DNA from 2 places in the Ruegeria sp. CF5 genome. Region 1 is predicted to be linked to the other one. Evidence: riboswitches for the same ligand, from Rfam matches in the RefSeq annotation. Region 1 holds a riboswitch; the other holds the start of a gene.

Region 1 (3,080 bases):
GTTTGCCTGACACTCCTGAAAGAGAGTGGTTGCAGGATGATATCGTGTCCCTCGCTGACATGTTCTCGGACCTGTTGAATGCAAGGTACCTGCGACTGCGGTTGGATGTTGTAACCACCAACGCCTGTCGTAGATTTCATATCGATGCGATTACCGCGCGGTTGGTTTGCACTTATCGCGGTACCGGAACACAGTACGGTATTTCGCAGGATGGAACGGATCCAGCACATGTGTTCACGGTTGAAACCGGTGCTCCAATTCTCTTGCGGGGGACGCTGTGGCCCGAACAGCCATCGTCAGGGCTGTTGCATCGCTCGCCGCCAATTGAGGGTACAGGTCAGACCCGGCTTGTACTGGTGCTGGACCCCGTGTTCGACCCGGACGACGAAGCATGAGCCGGAATCTCGGGCAATGCAGTCTACGACGCAAGCGGCGTTCCGATGATCCAATGGCTGCATTTGACGGCTTGCCGGCGCCGTTGAGGCGTTGGTTGTCCGAAGCAGCCTTGCCATGGTCCCCCACATCCGCGCGACGCATTTGGTCAAAGTCGCGGGCCCGCGGTCTCACGGCGGAGGAAACACTTCGGTCCCTAAGCGAAGCCGAAGCCAGAACGCTTGCCCGTGACCGGCAATCCACCGTTTTCAAACTCATGTCCCGAACGTGAAGGAGAACTCATGTCTCATTCATCACGGCCTGTTGTTGTTAAACATGCGGCTTTTGGCACCGCTCGATCGATGGCTTTCATGGAACCGGTTTGACGACGCCGAACGCAAAAGATGCAATTGATAGGTTTTGACTCAGGTCCCGATTGACAAGGCATCCGGTCTAAGACAATCAGGGTACAGATGGTTCCCCATGGTACGCCCAGGGGATGAAAAGGGAATACGGTGCGGTCCGCCTGTCGGTGCCAAGTCCGTAACTGCCCCCGCAACTGTAAGCGGTGAGCGACGCCAAACAACCACTGGCCAATAGGGCCGGGAAGGATGGCCAAGCGACGATCCGCAAGTCAGGAGACCTGCCATCGCATGTTTAACCAACCCGGGGCGGGGCGTCCTGGAAGGAGGCTTTGATGGCACGTCTGACACGTGTTTACATGATCGGCACCTTCTGTCCGCGCTTGGCTTTAAGCGGAGCGGACAATGCCGGAAACACCTGACCATTTCCTTCTGATCTGCTCGACCTGTCGCGGCGCACTGTCTGTTGGGGCCATGCGCAATACGCTGACCGGTAAGCTGCCCACGGGATTCGCTATCCGCACAGTTGCCTGTATGGCCGGTTGCGCGCAGCCAACAACTGTCGGATTTCAGGCCGTCGGTAAAGCTCAGTATCTGTTCGGTGACATTGAAAGCGAGGATGACATCGAAGCGCTGGCCAAATTTGCGCAGCAATACCACCACAGCCCGGATGGCTGGACCAATGCCTCCGACCGGCCGGGTCCACTTTTTACAAAAACGCTTTCACGCTTGCCTGGGATCCAATTGGAGGAGCCATCATGACGACCTCGACCTTTCTGGTTGCGCGGGACCTCGAATACTATGCGCTCAATGGTGATGTCCTGCTGCAGGACGCCTCGTTTGAGTTGGACGAGGGCGCGATACTGGCAATTGCCGGTCCGAATGGAGCTGGCAAAACAACGCTTTTGAACCTGCTGTGCGGGACGGCTGAGATCGTGCTGGGCGACGTTCTGGTCAAGGGGCGCAGCCTGAAACAGATGCCTGCCAAAGACCGGGCCCGGATGATCGCCGTTGTCAGTCAGCAAGAGCTTCCCGATGGCAGGCTTTTGTTACGGGATTACGTCGCGATGGGTCAGATTCCGATCCGGGCCGACCGTTCGGCTGCAGAACACGCTGAAGAACTGGACAGGGTACTGAACCTGACCGGCCTGAATGCATTGGCAGACAAACGAATGGCAATGCTGTCCGGGGGCGAGCGGCAACGCGCCCATATAGCGCGGGCTTTGGCACAGAATCCTTCACTGCTGTTTCTGGACGAACCCACCAACCATCTGGACCCGGATGCCAAGGGGAGGATGCTGTCGCTGGTCGCCGAACTGGGCATCACGGTGGTGATGATCGTCCACGATCTGGTGATGATCCCCGAATTCGCCACCCATGTGGCGCTGATGAAATCCACGCGGCTTACGGGAATTGGCCCCGTGGCCGATGTACTGACCCCGGAACGGGTCCGCGACACGTTTGGCGTCGATTACCTGTGCTTTCACCACGAAGGCCGCATCATCCCGGCGCTGGATATCCGAAGAACAACAGTCTCAACCTAAACCAAGGAGCATTCCCGAATGAAACACATCTGGTCCGTGGCGCTGGTCACAGCCATGGCAGGCGCCGCGTCCGCGCAGGAGGTCAGCGTCGACAACTGTGGTGAGCCGCTGGTGTTCGAAACTCAGCCCGAACGGCTGGTCGTACATGACATGAACATGACCGACATGGCCTTTGCGCTGGGTCTGCAGGAGAAGATCGTCGGCCTGACCGGCATCACCGGCTGGTACAAGACCAGCCCGGAATTCGACAAGTTGCGCGGTGATATCCCGGAACTGGCGCCGAAATACCCAACAGTCGAAAACCTTGTTGCGGTCGAACCTGACCTGTTTTTTGCTGGCTGGTATTACGGCATGAAGCCGGGCGGCGACGTCACGCCGGACACGCTGGAGCCCTTTGGCATCAAGACCATGATCCTGACCGAAAGTTGCGTGCATCTGGACAAGGACCGTCCCGAGGCCAGCATGGGCCTGCTGTTCAACGACGTTCTGCGGCTGGGCAAGGTCATGCAGGTCGAGGACAAGGCTGAGGCGTTGGTCACAGGCTGGAAGGAAGAGCTGAACGCGCTTGAAGCCCAGACCGCAGACCTGCCCAAACCGCGCGTCTTCCTGCTGGATGGCCCTGCGGATGCGCCCTTTACCGCGGGCAAATTCGCCATCCCGGACGCGATGATCACCGCCGCTGGTGGTCAGAATGTCACGCATGACATGGACACCAGCTGGGGCCGTACCTCGTGGGAGGCGGTGGCCGCCGCGAACCCGGAATTTCTGGTGCTGCTGGATTATCAAACTGGAAACGGGGCTG
Region 2 (3,080 bases), on a different contig from region 1:
AGGTTGTGTTCAGGTCCATGCCGGCCGCTTTTGCAGTGACCAGCGCCTCGGCGCAGGTGATCAGGTTGGCGGTCGCCAGATAGTTGGTCAAAACCTTAAGGACGGAAGCAGAGCCCAGATCGCCGGTATGCAGGATACGGCGGCCCATCGTGGTCAGAAATGGCAAAATTTGTTCGAACGTCGCGCGATCACAGCCTGCGAATATCGAGATATTGCCGGTCGCCGCCCGATGGCACCCCCCCGAGACCGGGCAATCCACTGCCGCACCGCCGCGCTCGATAACCATGGCGCCTAGGCGTTTCGCTTCGGCCTCATCCGTGGTGGACATCTCCATCCAGATCTTGCCTTCTTTCACCTCGGGCAACATCTGTTGCATCACCGCGTCCGAAGCCGAAGGCGACGGCAGACAGGTTATGACCGCATCACAGTCGCGCATCAACTGCGCTGGATTGTCCGCCGCTTTCGCGCCACGAGCAACAAATTCGTCGACCAGATCCCTGTTCAGATCATGAACGGTCAGATCGACCCCATTGCGCAACAGCGAACCCGAAAGCTTGCCGCCCACGTTTCCCAAACCTATGAAGCCAACTTTCATGCCTATTCCTCCCAGATTGGCCAATTGCGCATTCGCGATTCACACGCGGATTATCAATGCTGGATAAGAGCAACAGAAACGAATAATAACGGTCACAATCATAAAAAAATTTTGGTGATAAATGGACCGCCTCCCAAATCCAGCCTGGCTGCGCAGTTTCGAATCTGCCGCGCGCCATCAGAACTTTACTGTCGCAGCGCAGGAACTGGGCCTGACACAAACAGCGGTTTCGCTGCACATAAGGTCACTTGAGGCTGAACTTGGGGAAAAACTGTTCACTCGCAATGCTCGCCGACTAGACCTGACCGAACTGGGACAGTCCTATGCGCTGACTGTCCGGCGGGCGCTGTCCGACATCGCTCTGAGTACCAACAGTCTGTTTGGACCGGCGACCCGGCAAAGCCTGACCATCAGGGCGGCCATTTCAACCGCCACCTATTGGATTGCAGCCGAGTTGCCTGAGTTCTGTCGCCAGTTCCCTGATATTCCCGTGCGCCTTGTGTCCCATATTTGGAATGACAGCGTTGCTCCGGGGGACGTGGATGTAGAAATTCGGCTGGGATATGGCGACTGGCCCGGTGTGATCGCCGAAAAGCTCTGCTCTGAAACCATTGTGCCTGTCTGTCGTGCTGGTGACCCGATCCCCGGGCTCAAAGACCTGCGAAACGGACCTCTGGTTCATATTCTGGGATATGAAGACAATTGGGCTAGATATTTCGAACCCAATGGCCTCGCCGTTGCCGAGAATTCGGCCCGTCATTCTGTGGACACGACGGTGGCCGCGCTGCAACTGGTGATGGCAGGCGCTGGGTATGCCACCGTTCTAACCCGGTTTGCCCGCAACGCCATCGCGCAGGGCGCACCGCTGCAGTTGGTGGGGCCGCCGATTCCATTTGCCCAGTCGCATTACCTGATCCGCGCGACAACGGGGTCGCAGCCATCCACTCCTGCGCGGCTGTTTGAGGCATGGTTGCAGGAGCGTTTGGCAACCTATGACGCTGACTGACTGCCTCAAGTCGCTTTTCGGATGCGGCGTGTCACAAGGGCGCCAGTACGCTTGACAAGCCCCCTGCCCGTGCCGCATGTCGCATGCGTTGGTGTCCATTTTTGAATGGATGAAAAGGGAATGCGTCAGCGGTTTTCCGTCAAACGCAGCCGCCCCCGCGACCGTGACCGGAGAGGGTGCCCAAAGCCACTGGCCCGCAAGGCCGGGAAGGCGGGACATCTGCCAGAGGACCCAGACAAACCGGGCCTCTGACATCCGCAAGCCGGGAGACCTGCCAGCAGCCGTAGATGTAACCGGGCGGGGTGTTCCGGTGCCGGGTCCATGTCGCGATACGTGGCCCGCATGAAACCCCGTCCCCCGCGAAGAGGATTTGGGGGGATGAGAGACATGACCGAGACCGCGCCAGTCGAGCTGCTGGTCTGCACCACGTGCCGTCGTGGGCTGCCTATCGAGGACGACGCACAGCGCCCCGGCACCTTGTTGCACAAAGCGCTGGAACAGGCCGAGTTGCCGGACGGAGTAAACCTGAAAGCAGTGGAATGTCTGTCGAACTGCGATCAGGGCTGTTCGATCGTGCTGCGCGGCGGCCCGTCCCGCTGGACCTTTGTCTACGAAAACCTGAACGAAACCGACCACGTCGAAACCATCGTCGAAGGCGCCACCAAATATCTTGAGACCGAAGACGGTCTGGTAAAATGGCGCGAACGTCCTGAACATTTCCGCAAAAACTGTGCGGCCCGCATTCCCCCGATTGGAGCCCTGAAATGAGCAACCTCGAAAAACTCCCCGTCACTGTGATCACCGGCTTTCTGGGCTCGGGCAAAACCACGCTGGTGCGCCACCTGATGCAGAACCCGCAAGGCAAGCGTCTGGCCGTTGTGGTCAACGAATTCGGCGATGTCGGCGTCGATGGCGACATCCTGAAATCCTGCGCGATCCCGGATTGCCCGGCTGAAAACATCATGGAATTGGCCAACGGCTGCATCTGCTGCACCGTGGCCGATGACTTCATCCCGACCATTGAGGCGCTGATGGCGCTGGAACCGCGCCCTGACCACATCCTGATCGAGACCTCCGGCCTCGCGCTGCCCAAGCCGCTGCTGAAGGCATTCGACTGGCCGGATATCCGCTCAAAAATCACCGTGGACGGCGTGATCGCTCTGGCTGACGCCGAAGCCGTGGCCGCCGGTCGCTTCGCGCCGAATGTCGAAGCTGTGGATGCCCAGCGCTTGGCCGATGACTCGATTGACCACGAAACGCCGCTGTCCGAAGTGTTCGAGGATCAGATTTCGTGTGCCGACATCATCCTGCTGACCAAACCCGATCTGGCCGGATCCGAGGGTGTGGCCAAAGCCAAAGAGATCATCGCCGCCGAAGCCCCGCGCCCTCTGCCCGTCGTCGAGGTGGCTGAAGGTGCCGTTGACGTGCGCGTTGTATTGGGACTTGAGGCCGCCGCCGAGGATGACATGGACGCCCGTC

What was found. Region 1 has a riboswitch for cobalamin ahead of ACR0NW_RS12620 (DUF1636 family protein). Riboswitches for the same ligand answer to the same signal wherever they lie in the genome.
Region 2: linked by a shared signal. The riboswitch ahead of ACR0NW_RS09160 (DUF1636 family protein) and the one ahead of ACR0NW_RS12620 (DUF1636 family protein) in region 1 are both predicted to bind cobalamin.

Annotation. Positions count from the first base shown of each region.
Region 1 is NZ_JBQFRI010000004.1:277,926-281,005, reverse strand. Features, by position in the region: gene ACR0NW_RS12630 (DUF1826 domain-containing protein) at 1-395, shown strand, start outside; gene ACR0NW_RS12625 (DUF6525 family protein) at 392-664, shown strand; cobalamin riboswitch at 830-1,037, shown strand; gene ACR0NW_RS12620 (DUF1636 family protein) at 1,140-1,496, shown strand; gene ACR0NW_RS12615 (ABC transporter ATP-binding protein) at 1,493-2,278, shown strand; gene ACR0NW_RS12610 (ABC transporter substrate-binding protein) at 2,297-3,080, shown strand, end outside.
Region 2 is NZ_JBQFRI010000002.1:583,758-586,837, forward strand. Features, by position in the region: gene ACR0NW_RS09150 (NAD(P)-dependent oxidoreductase) at 1-595, opposite strand, end outside; gene ACR0NW_RS09155 (LysR substrate-binding domain-containing protein) at 717-1,601, shown strand; cobalamin riboswitch at 1,674-1,894, shown strand; gene ACR0NW_RS09160 (DUF1636 family protein) at 1,989-2,369, shown strand; gene cobW (cobalamin biosynthesis protein CobW) at 2,366-3,080, shown strand, end outside.